2 regions of the Phosphitispora fastidiosa genome follow, and region 1 is predicted to be linked to the other one. Evidence: riboswitches for the same ligand, from Rfam matches in the RefSeq annotation. Region 1 holds a riboswitch; the other holds the start of a gene.

The links. Region 1 has a riboswitch for cyclic di-GMP ahead of Ga0451573_RS16295 (hypothetical protein). Riboswitches for the same ligand answer to the same signal wherever they lie in the genome.
Region 2: linked by a shared signal. The riboswitch ahead of Ga0451573_RS17885 (tetratricopeptide repeat protein) and the one ahead of Ga0451573_RS16295 (hypothetical protein) in region 1 are both predicted to bind cyclic di-GMP.

The regions. Positions count from the first base shown of each region.
Region 1 is NZ_JAHHUL010000021.1:49,809-57,088, forward strand. It holds gene Ga0451573_RS16270 (DNA polymerase III subunit alpha) at 1-432, opposite strand, end outside; gene Ga0451573_RS16275 (copper amine oxidase N-terminal domain-containing protein) at 659-1,834, opposite strand; gene Ga0451573_RS16280 (stalk domain-containing protein) at 1,858-2,916, opposite strand; gene Ga0451573_RS16285 (hypothetical protein) at 3,189-3,404, shown strand; gene Ga0451573_RS16290 (hypothetical protein) at 3,558-3,875, shown strand; gene Ga0451573_RS16295 (hypothetical protein) at 3,848-4,261, opposite strand; cyclic di-GMP riboswitch class I at 4,408-4,494, opposite strand; gene Ga0451573_RS16300 (hypothetical protein) at 4,678-4,893, shown strand; gene Ga0451573_RS16305 (DUF2726 domain-containing protein) at 4,906-5,424, opposite strand; gene Ga0451573_RS16310 (EAL and HDOD domain-containing protein) at 5,451-6,668, opposite strand; gene Ga0451573_RS16315 (MoaD/ThiS family protein) at 6,894-7,211, shown strand; gene Ga0451573_RS16320 (mismatch-specific DNA-glycosylase) at 7,231-7,280, opposite strand, start outside.
Region 2 is NZ_JAHHUL010000027.1:26,097-33,376, reverse strand. It holds gene Ga0451573_RS17900 (sugar phosphate nucleotidyltransferase) at 1-2,510, opposite strand, end outside; gene Ga0451573_RS17895 (glycosyltransferase family 4 protein) at 2,525-3,790, opposite strand; gene Ga0451573_RS17890 (carbohydrate-binding protein) at 4,308-4,670, opposite strand; gene Ga0451573_RS17885 (tetratricopeptide repeat protein) at 4,753-5,724, opposite strand; cyclic di-GMP riboswitch class I at 5,865-5,954, opposite strand; gene icd (NADP-dependent isocitrate dehydrogenase) at 6,028-7,280, opposite strand, start outside.

The sequences.
Region 1 (7,280 bases):
GGCAACTTCCCCGCCCAGGCAGGCGCTCAGGGCAATCAGCCCCTGGCCGTGTTTCCTTAGGGCTTCCTTATCGGTCCTGGGCTTATAATAGAAGCCATGGGTATAGGCACAGGAAACTATATTCAGCAGATTGCGGTAGCCTGTCTCGTTTTCAGCCAAAAGGACCAGGTGGTAATTGGCATCATCCTTACCCGCTTCCCGATTCTCCATTGACCTTGGTGCCACATAGACCTCACAGCCAAGGATAGGTTTTATGCCGGCTTTGTGAGCCGCCTTATAGAAATCGATAACCCCAAACATAGCCCCATGGTCGGTAATGGCCAGCGCCGGCATACCCCTTTCAGCGGCAAGGGCAACCAGTTCCCTGATGCGGGCCGCCCCGTCAAGGAGGCTGTATTCGGTGTGTACATGAAGATGAACGAAATCCTGCATAATTATTGGCCTCCATTAAAATCGCCATATCTTGAGAGTAAAATTCCCTGACTTATAATTCGCTCTAAAAAGTATTATTTCCTCTACAGGTTTATGTTTTTGTCTGTTTCCACATACAAATGCCCTCCTATAGTAGTTTTTTATTTTACCATAGGAGGGCTCTTTTGGGTTTATCCGGGATCAGATCTTACTTTTAGTTTAGTGAAGCCCGATTGCCGTACTAATTTTAGAACGGCCAGGGAAGGTCAGGTGTAAGCAGGTCAACGCCGTCTGAAACTGCTTCACCGACCCCGCCGACAAACTCTACCAGGCGGTTCTTGCCGGCATGATCATGTACTATAAGAAGCTTAACCCCTACTTTCAGTTTATCCTGAGGGACAGTTGCACTCCAGTTTTCCGTGCGGTCATTTGTGCCTATCCACGAACCATCTACTCCATAGCTCTGCTGTGATGAAACCCAGATAATAACATTATTGGCATCAAGAAGACCTACTGCAACTCCTCCGGTAAATCCGGACGTCCTGGCATCTGTCCAGGTCCGGGTGGTCACCTGTAAAAATCCTGCACTATTTAGAGTAGCATTGGACTCCATGTGCTGGTCAGAATCATCGTCTATTTTATCATTCCGGTTATGAGCCGTAAGTGGGAAAATATTCTGCCAGGAGGTATCTTCCACCTGTGCAGCCGGCGGGTTTGCAGGCTGTGTTGCTGCCGGAGGGGCAGCAGGCTGGGTTCCGTTGTTGGGCTGGTCCGGTGCAGTTATATCAACTGTATCGGTTTCGGCATTCCAGCCAACTGTCAATCCCAATGCCTCTGCGATGGCCCTGGCAGGAAGAAATGTCCTGCCGCCTTCAATAAACGCAGTGGTATCCATGGTAAATACCTGACCATTAACCTCAAAGGTCTTATCACCGATTTTAAGCCTTACAGACCGGTCGCCAAGGGTAAGTAAAACTGTCTGCGCAGCAGGGTCCCACTGGAGCTCTGCTCCGAAGGCCTCAGCAATCGCCCGTAAGGGCAGCACTGTCCTGTTGTCCTGGTTGATAAACGGCTTGACATCCGCTTCCAGGGGTACGCCGTTAACATTTACGGTAACATATTTCTTTACTGTTACCGTATTTGTATTTGTCACCGTATTCTGCTGGTTAACCTGGTTATTGCTGCCGATATTGCTGTTATTTATGGTGGTATTCCCTGATATGTTAATATTTATGTTCGAGGTATTATCGGTTGTGGTGTTATTGTTGATCGTTGTATTAGTAGTTCCTGCTCCTATATCTCCGGTAACTCCCGGAACAGGACCAATTGTTTCTTCAGCATAGGCCATAACTGCAAAGGAAATAACCAAAGCCAGCGCCAAAACCAGGCTTAGAACCCTCTTCTTTAAAACCTTTTTGTTCAATACCTTCATCTCCCTTTTTCTTCTTACAGCCCGGCACCCGTTTTAACAATCACAGTTTTGTTGGCCTGATCCCATTCCACAGTGGCTCCCAGCGCCTGACTTACAGCCCGGACCGGTATATATGTACGTGAAGATTTAATAACAGCCAGGGTATCCATTGCCTGCACGTTTCCGTCCACTTCGATAACCTGTTGTCCGATAGGAACCCGGACAACTCTCTGCCCCTGGCTGAGAGCGGCAATTCTTTCCCTAGGGTCCCACTGGACCGCTGCACCCAACTTTTCGGCTATGGCCCGGAACGGGACCATTACCCGGTTGTTCTTATTGATAAATGGCGGGGCATCACCGGGATTCATCTGCTCACCATTGACAACAATCTTCACATACTCGACAGCCGTGCTGGCCGAATTATAGTTGGCCACTGTAGTTGTCTGGTTAACCTGGTTGTTGCTGGCAATATTGCTGTTGGTAATTGTGCTGTCACTTATATTTACCGTTGTATTAGCCTCATTTGTTATATCTGTTTCATTTATGATTGTTTCAGAGTTATCCTCATAGATATTTGTTACCGGAGCCGGCTGGTCGGTAGTGCCGTATACTTGGTTGGAATAACCTGAAGTGCCGGCACTGTTGTATGCTGCAACCCGGAAGTAGTAAGTCCGCTCAGGAGAAAGTTCGTCACTGGTAAAATAGGTTTCATCTGGTCCAACCTCCCCCACCTGGCTCCAGTTACTGCTGCCGGTCCTCCGTTCGACCGTGAAACCTGTTTCATTAGATGAGTTGTCACTCCATTCTATGGTTATTTCAGTGGAAGTAGTTGCCCCGATTATTAAATCAGATGGTGCGGCAGGTACAACAATTAGAGGCCCACGGATAAGTGAATCGTCAATTATTATAGGGTTATCAATTATAGGGTTATCAATTATAGGATTATCAATTATTAATGAGGGATCCTCGATGATTGGATCATACTTTATAGGAAAGGTAAGAGCCGCTGATACAGGTGTGAAAAAGAACATATTACATAACATTATGCCTGAAACCAGTAATGTACAAAGAGACATCTGTCTCTGTTTCATCATCACACCCCCTTTCCGAACAGTTTTCTACAGAAAAAACAAATCTGCACTTAAAGTCATTGTACTATTTTGATAAGTATAAATGCTATCAAGATATTGCGATTGTTTTTGTGGATATTGCTGTGTTTTTATGAATATTGGGTATTGTTTTTGTAATAATTACTGTGTTCTCCCCGCCAGGCGCGTATGCTGACAGGAATGCATATTTACCGCCCACATTTTACATTATATGTTTAAGGTTATATTTCTAAAGAAAACTTAGAGGAGGATTGAAGATGCCAGAATACATTGTGCAAGTGAACCAGGATAACAGTATTGACATTCCGCCGGCAGTAAGGGACAGGCTCGCCCTGGAACCAGGGGACAAGATTGTGATGAGATTCGATAATGCGGCAGAACACGTGGTAATGGGAAAACTTCCTATGGAAGCGGCTGAAAAGGCTCGGGAACTGGAGGGAAGGCAGGGAAAAACAATAAAAATAAGCCCGTAATCCGGGTTATCGGGGGTGTGCCCCCTTTGAACAAGAAAATTGACACCGAAGATAACTTTTTCGGAGTCAGTTTTCTTGTTTTTCAGTCAATGTAAAGGAAATATTGCCAGCCTGACGAACAGATAGATTATAGAAACCTTGGGGGGCTATCACATGTCATCTGTTCAGAAAAAAAACTGTTTGAAATGGGAGAACTCAAAATTGTATCCGGTTATTTCACCTGAAGGAGAACTTCTTGGTCACGGCCGCCTTGTTGATGACCGTTATATCAGGCTATTCAATCACCTGATGTCAACAGGCCGGCCCCCCAGACCAGTTAAAAAGCCCATTGAACTCTCAATATACCCGGTGCTTGCTGAAGATGGCCGGGTTGTGGGGGAAGTACCTCTGATCAACAGGAGTTATATCCTGGCAAACAGGTTTACGGTGAGCCATTATATTAATTATGAGGTGGAAGGCGAGATAACCTGATTTTCTACCTCGGCTGATTCCCCATAGATCTTATTGTATGCTATATCCCAGCGTTTTCTGGTTAGCACTTCAGTTTTGGGTTCATCCTGTTCATAATAATATATTGCATAAATATCCCCCGTATCCTGATTCATAAACATCCTGGCTGTTGCTTCATCAATGTTTTCACCGACAACCCAGTACAGGACCCGGTATCCCTTAACAACATCAAGCATATGAACACGGAGGACCTGTTTATAGAGACTGAGTATACTTTCCTGGTTTTTCATCAACTCAAACCACTTTTTTGTCACCGACCGCCTTACCGTATTCCCACAACTGTCGGGAATCTCAAGCTGAATCCTTTCCCCAAACAGGGTATCCCAGATTCCTACCGAAAAATGCATACATATCCCTCCCTATGTTAACTTTAAGTCAGCATAGCACTTCACCATATCTTTATTACGCTAATGCGTACTATTTTAAGTCGGTGAGCCGCTATAAGAAAATAACAACCCCTTTTTTCGCCATGAATAAAGGGGTAATTCGCTTGAGCGGCAACCTGGCAGTCCTAGTGAAAAATCACCTTAGACCCATGGCTTTGCGTCCCCGGCTTTCGCTGGGTTTGCCAAAATATTAACTTGTTTCTTATTTCTCCTTAATTCTCATTTCAACATTAATTCTCATTTTCCTGCCAAACGGCTCAAAATACGGTTTTCAGGGGTTAAAATGCGGTTTTTAGGGGTTAAAATGCAGCAAGTAACAAGTGAATACTGCCGCGAATATAATGTGTTGAGTGAAGGGCTGAAAGGGGGCTAATAATATGAATAAAATCGATGGCTATAAGAAATTCATTGTTGCCCTGCTTACCTTGATAGTACTAACATTGCATACATTCTTCGGTAAAAACCTTAATCTGGACGTAAATGCAGCAGCTGATGCAATAATTGGCGCAGTAAGTGTAGGGTATATGATCGCCCAGGCAGTTCATGACATATTTAAGGAGAAATCAAAGATTCATATGCTTACAGGAAAATAAAGAAGAGGGGGTTCAACCCCCCTCTTTTCCCTTAGAATTTAGCAGCGGTTCTAATTTAGCAGCTAATTCGTCTTCCCCTAATCCGGAAACGTCAATACTGAGGACGATCAGTCCGACCTGCTTCAGCACCTTTTCAACAAAATCATCTTTTTCAATTTTGGCATCCTTTTGAGCGGAATCATCCAGCTGAATTACTGCCAGCGGCTCCAAGCTGTCTGCCTTACAGACTGCGAAGTCGACATACCTGTAATTAATCCGGTTCCAGAAGCTCAACCAGTTATCGGTACCCCTTGGTATCTCCACCAGACTGGGAAGCCCGACCCGGGGAAATACAGTGCATTGATACCTGGCTGATATGTTCTTTAGTTTAATGTAAGCATCCCTTTCCACATCACTTAACAGGCTGTCACGTATTTCATAAACATCTTCATCTGTATTCCCTTCCTGGGCTATAGTATTCGCCCGGTTATTAATTTTGACCAGATAAACTGTTGCTGCCAGTACCACCAGCAGTAAAACATACCCTGCCATACAGTCCCTCCTAATAATAATAAAATTTAAATTCCTATTTGATTAAAACCATTAGCCCATTCCAGAGACATCATATAAAATCGGGGGATCTCTTTTTCATCCAGGTCTATCCGGGATGCAAAATAAGAAAACCTCTCCCAGTCACCCTTTTCATATGATACAGTCAGTTCAAAAATCTCCCTGTAGCGATGCTGTTCACCCAACAAGGCTTTTTTAATATCGTCAGAGACCGGAAGTTCAGCTAAAATTTTTGCCATCGGCCTGCCAATAAGGGCATCAATCATGGAGAACATGCCAACCAGAAACATATCCGAACTCCGGTCCGCTAAACCGCATTTCTGTCCGATCAATTCGCCAAACCGAGCCCTGATAATTGAACTGGTCAGTATTTCATTAGGTTTATCTTCGACCATGCCTTTTAATGCAATTAATGACAGCCATTTTTTAATTTCCCGTATCCCAAGCATCACCAGAGCATGCTTAATCGAAGTTATTTTACTTCTGAAACCAAAGGCGGCTGAATTAATGTACCTGAGCAGCTTATAGGACAAGGAAACGTCACGTCTCATAATATTGTCTATTCTGTCAAAATCCAGGTCCGGCCTGTTAATCTCCTGCAGCAGTTGAAGATAGTTCATCTTGTTGGCTGGGATATCCTTCCCGGATATGATTACCGGTTTGCTGAAAAAGTACCCCTGAAAATATGTAAATCCAATTTCCAAAGCCTGTTCAAAATCCCTGATGGTTTCAACTTTTTCCGCCAGAAATTCCACCTTTCTGTCCCCGCACTTACGTATCAGGTTCTTCCGTTCCTGAGGCGGGGTCCCCAGAAAATCAATCTTAATAATATCCACAATATCCATAAGTGGTTCATAAATGGAATCACACACAAAATCGTCCAGAACCAGCATGTATCCCAGTTCTTTAAGCCTTTTGCATGCCGCCACAATCTCTTTGTTTCTCCTGACGTGTTCCAAAATCTCAACAGCTATCAGGTTGTTGGGCAGATTCGCGGCGACCTCATTTTTCAGCAGGTTCTCGGTAAAATTGATAAATGCCCTCTTACCACCTGTAAGTGACTCCAACCCAAAAAGCAGGAAACTGTTGGCGATAACCTCTGAGGTCGCATGGTCTCCATCGGGATCGTTATAAAAGTTGTCTGTTCCCATGCGATATAGAAGTTCATAGGCAAATACCTGCTGCTGCCTATTAAATATCGGCTGCCGGGCTACGAATACATCCATAGTTTTCCCCTCCTGGATGCTTTTCTTGCCATATTCTTATTTAATTCTACATCAGACTACAATTTTCCTTCTCTGTTAAGTTACTACAACTGTTAACAATTTATTTCCCGGCAGTACCACATTCTTGTTAAAATCAGTTTTTCCTGATATGATAACTTTAGGTATAGTTATCCACAAATCTAAACTATGATTCCACATAATAATTTTTTTTGGAGGATTGCTAAAATGAAAACAAATGAGCTGGACTCTCCACAAAATCAAACTGTTGAAATCCGCGCCTTTAATTTCCTGAAAAAATTTTTTGATGAACGCGGTTGGTCCTTCCCCCATTACCTTAAACTTGACAAAGAATGCTCTGCAAAGGAACTGGCCCAAACCCTGGAGCTTCCGGCTGAAATGATTGAAGCTGTCTTTATCAACGGAAAAGCCTATCAGCCTGAGGAAGGAGTGGTAAAACCAGGGGACCGGGTAGCCTTTATCCCGCCCGGGACTCCCGGACCTTACAGGGTGCTCCTGGGCATAAAAAAGCTGCCCAATAATTAAAGTGCTCCAGACAGCGCCGTTACTCTTTAACCTCGGCCAGCCAAATTTCATTCATTAAATGGGCAAGTA
Region 2 (7,280 bases), on a different contig from region 1:
TTCAACTGATTAATCCTGTCAATATAAAAGTCAGCCAGGCTTTCGGCAAATTCGTAAGAGTATCCCTCGGAATAAACGTGATACCTGGGTTCTTCGGCATCGGGAAGTACCAGCGCCCACCCGTTGTCATGGTAAACCTTTACTCCATCCAGCAGTTCCACTTCCTGACCACTGCTTTCCTCAATCAGTTTTCTCATTACCCTGCCTTTGGCAGTCCACGGGCAGTCCGTCTCCTTTTTAATCATATTTATCTCAGGCAGTGCCGCAATTATGTCAACAAGATCAGTGTCCCTGGCAGCCATGTAATCCATAATCCGGACAACTGTTGAGATGGCATCAAAGGTAACTACAGACTGGTTAAACTGCCCCTGGGCTGCGATGAGCTCAGGCTTCATGGTTTCGTGCATAAATACCACAGGTGAGGTTTTCGTCCTGATAACTTTGCCATTTCTGATTTCTGCCAGGGATTCCACCACCCGGCTCCCTGTTACCGGAACTGCTACCACCGGATCCCGGGATGAATCCAGGATAACTGCTGACATCAGTGCTGTAAAGAGCGGTTCATCCAGAATCCGTCCGGACCCATCTATTAAAATGACATGTTCGGCATTACTGTCAAATACAACCCCCATATCCGCACCTGTCCCTGCCAGTTCAGGCGCAATTTTCTCAGCAACAGTCATCATCTGCTCAAACTCAGCATACCCATCAGGTCTGCCACCAGCTATTTCAGGGCTGTTCTCCATGATGTGGCCTGTCCCCGGTGCAAAATTGACTAATTCACAGCCCAATTCCCCAAAAACACAGGGAGCAATAGACTGCAGGCTGTCTCCTGGCAGGATAGCAGCTATCCGGTACTGTTCTTTCCTGATATCATCCCTGCAAACCATATCCAACAAACTGCGGATATATGATTCGGTGAGTCCGGGCATATATGTTGCAACACCCACCTGGTGTTTGGTTTTGCGTTGGAAATCGTCCCTTTCAAACTGGTTCTCAATTTTTCGTTCCATATCTCTGGAAATCATGGCCCCGTTTGCGGTAAAGAAATTGATGTTTATTGTCTCCGGGTCGGCAGCCGATGATTTTACGTGAATCCCCCCTTTGGCTGCAACAGCCCGAACAGCATGCCTGTGTACCGGAGTTACCAGAGTTCCGCCATCTGTCACCATTACCCCAACTGACATCAGACCCGCGATAATAGCGCTCTTAATCATTTTGGTGCTCCGGTGGTAATCACTGCTTACCAATACAGTAGCCCCGGAACCGGCAATAGTGCCGTAAACAGCCCCCAGTTTGGCGGCACACTCTGCGGTAAGGTTAGTATTCACTTTTCCGGAGACACCGTCAGTTCCGAAGAGATTACGGCAGGCCTTTGTCCCCCACACTAGATGGGTATCAACAACCGTACCCTTTTCCACCAGCTTGTGTGGCCAGATATTGGTGTTGGGTTTAACCCGCGCATTTTCTTCGATGATACTCTCTTCACCAATAACTGCACCCTCAAATACCGCTGCCCCATCCTTTATTGTGACCCGGCCACAGATGACAGCGCCCCTTATTTCGGCCTGTTTGCCAACATGTGAACCGTTCCAGACCACTGCCCGTTTTATCGAAGCATTATTATCCACCCTGCAGCCGTTGCCTACTACCACATGTGGACCAACTACCGCTCCCGGACCAATATGACAGTCAGCGCCAATAATAACCGGAGCCTTTATAATGGCAGCCGGGTCGATCCGACAGTTTTCACCGGTATATATACCGTTACCCGCGGAAGCCGTCCTGACCTCAAGATTAACCTTGCCTTCCATAGCTGCAAAATGGGCTTCCTGATACTGTTTCAGGCTACCGATATCACACCAGTATCCTCTCAGATTTACCCCAAAGAGAGGCATATTCTCCCTTAGCAGGAAGGGGAAAAGGTCTTTACTGAAATCAAATTTGGTATCTTCCGGAATATATTTTAAAACTTCCGGCTCCAAAATGTATATCCCGGTATTTACAGTATCACTGAAAACCTCTCCCCAACCCGGTTTCTCCAGGAACTGCCTGATGGCTCCCGAATTCTCCGTAATCACAACGCCATATTCAAGGGGAATCTCCACAGGGGTAAGTACAATTGTAGCCAGAGCCCCCTTTTCGCGGTGGAATCGGATGGCCTCTGTCAGATCAAAATCAGTCAGAGCATCTCCACTGACAACAATAAAGGTATCCCTCAGGAACCCCTTAGCGTTTTTGACACTGCCTGCGGTGCCCAAAGGGGTGTTTTCGATAAAATATTCCATGCTGACTCCAAAACCGGACCCGTCACCAAAATAGTTCTGTATTTCCTGCGGCATATACTGAAGAGTGACACCAATTTCATTAATTCCATGCCGTTTCAGAAGCTCCACCGTATATTCCATTACCGGCCTGTTAAGCATCGGCACCATCGGCTTGGGCCGGTTACAGGTCAGCGGCCGAAGGCGTGAACCTTCTCCACCGGCCATAATAATTGACTGTACCAAGGTATCTTCTCCTTTCAGTGGACTCTCTGCCCGGGAACATTTGCCCTGCCAAGGCTTTTTACTTTTTCATAAAGAGCCGAGAGAGGATCTGCTGCCCTCCAGGTATCAGTATGCCAATCCGCCCTTTTGGACTGAGTGATTACTGCTTCATAAACTTCCAGGGTCTGGCCGGCAACCGAAAACCAACTATATTTATTTCTGGCCTTTTCGTAACCGTTTTTACGCAGACGGTTTGCCAGCGCCGCATCCCCAAGTACTGCCATGATGTTATCTGCCAGTGAATTGGCGGAACCCACATAACATTTCATCCCATCCCGACCGTGTTCCACTATTTCACTCAGCCCTCCGGTGTCAGAGACTACCACCGGTGTCTTCGCTGCCATCCCTTCCAGAGCAACTATACCGAAGGGCTCATACAGGCTGGGAAATACAGCGGCACTGCTCTGAGCAAACCAGCGGTTTCTGGTAGCATCATCCACATAACCGGCAAAATAAAAGCGGTGTCCGAGCCGCTTTTCCCGCACCATACTGCGCAGGTGCTCTTCATAGGGGCCGGTACCGGCCACGACAAATCTGGCCTCAGGAAAGTATGACAGTATCTTGGGTGCAGCCTCAATTAGCACCTGTACCCCTTTTTCCCGAACCAGTCTGCCAATAAAGAAAATATATTTTTCTGTGCCCTTGTGACGGTAATCAGAACCAGTCTCAAAATCCTCAATAGTAACACCATTTGGTATGATCCTCAGCTTGTCCTCAGGAAGCTGGAAAAAACCCTTCAGTTCCCTATGCATATAAGTACTGCAGACTATTACTTTCCAGGCTTCAAAAGTGAGATACCACTCGACATCACTGATATACCTCTGGTTCTCATTGTGCAGTCCATTGTTGCGCCCAAATTCCGTTGCATGAATTGTAGCCACCAGGGGCACTCGGAATGAATGCTTCAGCGCCCGCCCCGCAAATGCAGCCAGCCAGTCATGGGCATGAATGATATCAACACCCTTGATGGTGTTAAGCAGAGTTACTGCATATTCAAGCATCGAAAAATTAAGGTGCAGTATCCATGTCCTGAAATCTGGGGCTGAGATGCTGTAAGGATAAATCCGGTGTACCCGGACACCTTCATTTTCCTCATAGGGCACAGCATCATCCGCGCCGATTGTAATAACATGAACCTCCGCCCCATGCCTGGCAAGAGCCTTGGACAGGTGATACACATGCTGGGCCAATCCCCCAACGTTTTTGGGAGGGTACTCCCAGGATAACATCAGTACCTTCATCTTTGAACTCCTCCTTATTTCCTCTCCAGCTTATTTTACCTTAGGAGTAAATCCTTTATTCTCTATGGTGACGTATAGTATAGATTTTTCGCACTACCGCAGAAATTCTCGTACAATACGCCACCAAATTAGTAAAATTAAGGCAGGTAATTTCCCGAGTAACTTGGGAGATTACCTGCCGGTTATGATTTTCATCACCTAACCACCTTAAAAACAGGCTTCGGCGAAATACCCGCTTCTCTATATCTGGCAGTATGCCAGGGCTGTTTTTTGGAGCTGTTTAGCAGCTTATTAAGATAGGGGCAGATGTGTTCTGAAAGGCGGTGTCTGTCGTCAACCGGTCCAAACCCGCTTTAGTGGGTTTGGGTAACCGGTTGAGATGTCGGGGGCCCCCCCAATCCGTCGAAACCCCGGCCTTTTTAAAAGCCCGGGGTTTCGGTAACGGATTGGGGGCCCGCCGTAAGAACACATCTGCCCCTATTTACATTGCCGTTAAATAGCTCCAAAAATTACAGCCCTAATACTGCTTCCCGTCATGAATCTCAAAACTCCAGTTATGACCCCAGTTATTATCCCAGTGCTCCGCCCCATCCTTAAAACAGAAGTTTAATCTGGTAGCATCATCGGCATGCAGGGTTTGTTCCCAGCCGCGCCCGGTGCGTAGCATTTTCAGGTCTTTTATCCCATGCCACTGATCGTGAAACCCAAAACCGGCATGTAGATAAACATCCTGTGCTCCGGATCTTGACAGGAGGCCATCATATATAATATTAACGTGCTCTCCAAGGGTGATGGGAGTGGGATAAACATTGACACCGCTAACGTCATGCATGCCATCGGAACTGCTATGGCTCACATGGTCATAATCTAAATGGTCCATCAAATTTCCCCCCTAATATTTTTCTGTAATTAGTATTCATATACCAGGGGGTTTTTATATGTGGTAAATAATACAGCTAAGATTATTCACCCGAAAGCTTCACGATTGATTTTACAATCGGGTCAATCTTTTGAAGGTTGTATTGGGAGTTGAGCTTGAACCCTCCTGCCAAGAGCCTTTCAGATGCATTCCGGGATCCAGTCCGCACTTGGTCTATGTAGGTCTGAGCGCTCATATTGTTGACATTAGGGTCTTTTACCATAAGGTTATTTGCCGCTCCTGTAACGCCATTATAAAGATTCAGTCCCAGGGCCTTGTCTTTTTCCTCTATTACCTGAGCGCTGTGAAAAAGCTGAATCAGTGTCTCTGACTGGGGATAAAAGGCCCGGTATATATTGTAGGCCTCATCTTTTCTGCCTGAAAGATAGAGCGCCCAGGCGTAAGATTCGGTGATATCCTTGTCTCTAAACTGGGAATTATAAAGTTCCCCAAGAAGCCCGAGACCTTGATTCATGTCACCTGTATCAATTTGTGCCTTTGCCAGCGCCAGTTTCTTGAAAGGATCTGAAGGATCGATATCAAAATGGGCTTTTGCGGTTCTGACATATCTTTCTTTTTCAGTATTGTTTAGTCCCTCAAGGTGATATTTAAAATCATATGCTGCACTCAATACCTCATACAATTTTTCTTTGGCAGCATCGTAACCGTAGGCATCATATACTGCACTGTTCACAGAATCCGCGTTGCCCTTATGCTCCTTCTGAACCATTTCATAAGCTGCTTCACCCAGGTTAATAGCCTCATTCCATCTACCGGCCATAATCTGGTCAACCACCAGATTGATTTCGCTATCCAATTCTTTTTGCAGCGCTTCCCGGGACTTGGCAGGGGCCTTAACTGCAGACTTGTTTTGATAGACTTTGTCCGAGACAGTTTCCGGCTTTTCCCGGGAAGGAAGTATGGAACTCAATTTGGACAGGTTAAAAGAACAGCCACTGACAAATACAAGAGATGTCAACAATACCAGACCCAAGACAAATGGTTTCCTTGTCATTAAAAAGTACCCTCCCTCGATCTTTTAATTTCTCCGGCAGCCCTTCAGGGTTTTTGGCAAAAACTCGTCCTAAAAATAAGGAGACCAGTCTTCTCGGAAAAAGACCGAAGAAAGACTGGTTTGCTTGTAAACCGTTAAACTTCGGTAACCCGGCTGTCCTTTAATAAACATACCTTATAGGACCCGTGGCTTTGCGTCCCCGTCTTGCGAAGGGTTTGCCCTGTCGGTTTTAAAATTCTGTTATTAAATATATCGTCAAATATTTAGGCTAACATTAGTGTTTTCAAAACATTTCTCCTAAAATTACAGATTCTTTATCAGCTCATCACCGAATTCAGAGCACTTTACTTCAACTGCCCCATCCATCAACCTGGCAAAATCATAGGTGACGACCTTGCTTTCAATAGTTTTTTCCACTGATCTGTAGATGAGGTCTGCAGCCTCCTGCCACCCCATGTATTCCAGCATCAGAACCCCCGAAAGCAGCAGAGAACCCGGATTGACCTTGTCAAGACCGGCATATTTAGGGGCTGTGCCATGGGTTGCTTCAAATACCGCATGACCCGTCATGTAATTTATATTTGCCCCCGGGGCAATACCGATGCCTCCCACCTGTGCTGCCAGAGCATCGGAAATGTAGTCGCCGTTAAGGTTCAATGTGGCAATGACATCATACTCTGCCGCCCTTGTCAATATCTGCTGCAGGAAGGCATCAGCAATAACATCCTTGACAATAACCCTGCCGTCTTTTTCAGCTTCGCTCTGAGCCCTGTCGGCAGCTTCTTTGCCCTGTTCAGCGCTGATTCTATCATATTGGGTCCAGGTAAATACCCGGTCACCAAACTCTTTTTCCGCAACCTCATAGCCCCAGTTCTTGAATGCCCCTTCGGTAAACTTCATAATATTGCCCTTATGTACCAGGGTCAGGCTCTTACGATTGTGCTTTATGGCATATTCGAGACCGGCCCTCACCAGCCGTGCTGTACCTTCTTTGGAAACAGGCTTGATGCCAATTCCTGAGGTTTCCGGGAACCGGATTTTTTTCACTCCCATTTCTTCCGTAAGAAAACGAATTACCTTCTTGACTTCATCACTACCTTCAGCCCATTCAACACCGGCATAAATATCTTCTGCATTTTCACGGAAGATAACCATATCCACAAGCTCGGGATTTTTCACCGGAGAAGGAACCCCGTTATAGTACCTTACCGGCCTAAGGCATACGTATAGGTCGAGTCCTTGTCTCAGAGCAACGTTAAGGGAACGTATCCCTCCCCCAACCGGAGTCGTCAGTGGTCCTTTGATGGCAACAATATACTCCCTGATTGCAGTCAGGGTGTCATCCGGCAGCCATTCACCCGTTTGGTGAAACGCTTTTTCCCCGGCAAGCACCTCAAACCACGCGATTCTCTTTTGGCCTCCATATGCCTTGTCCACCGCAGCATCAAGCACCCTTGATGCCGCAGCCCAAATATCCGGACCTGTCCCGTCCCCTTCAATAAATGGAATTATGGGATAGTCAGGAACAGTTAAGCAGCCGTTCTGAAAAATAATTT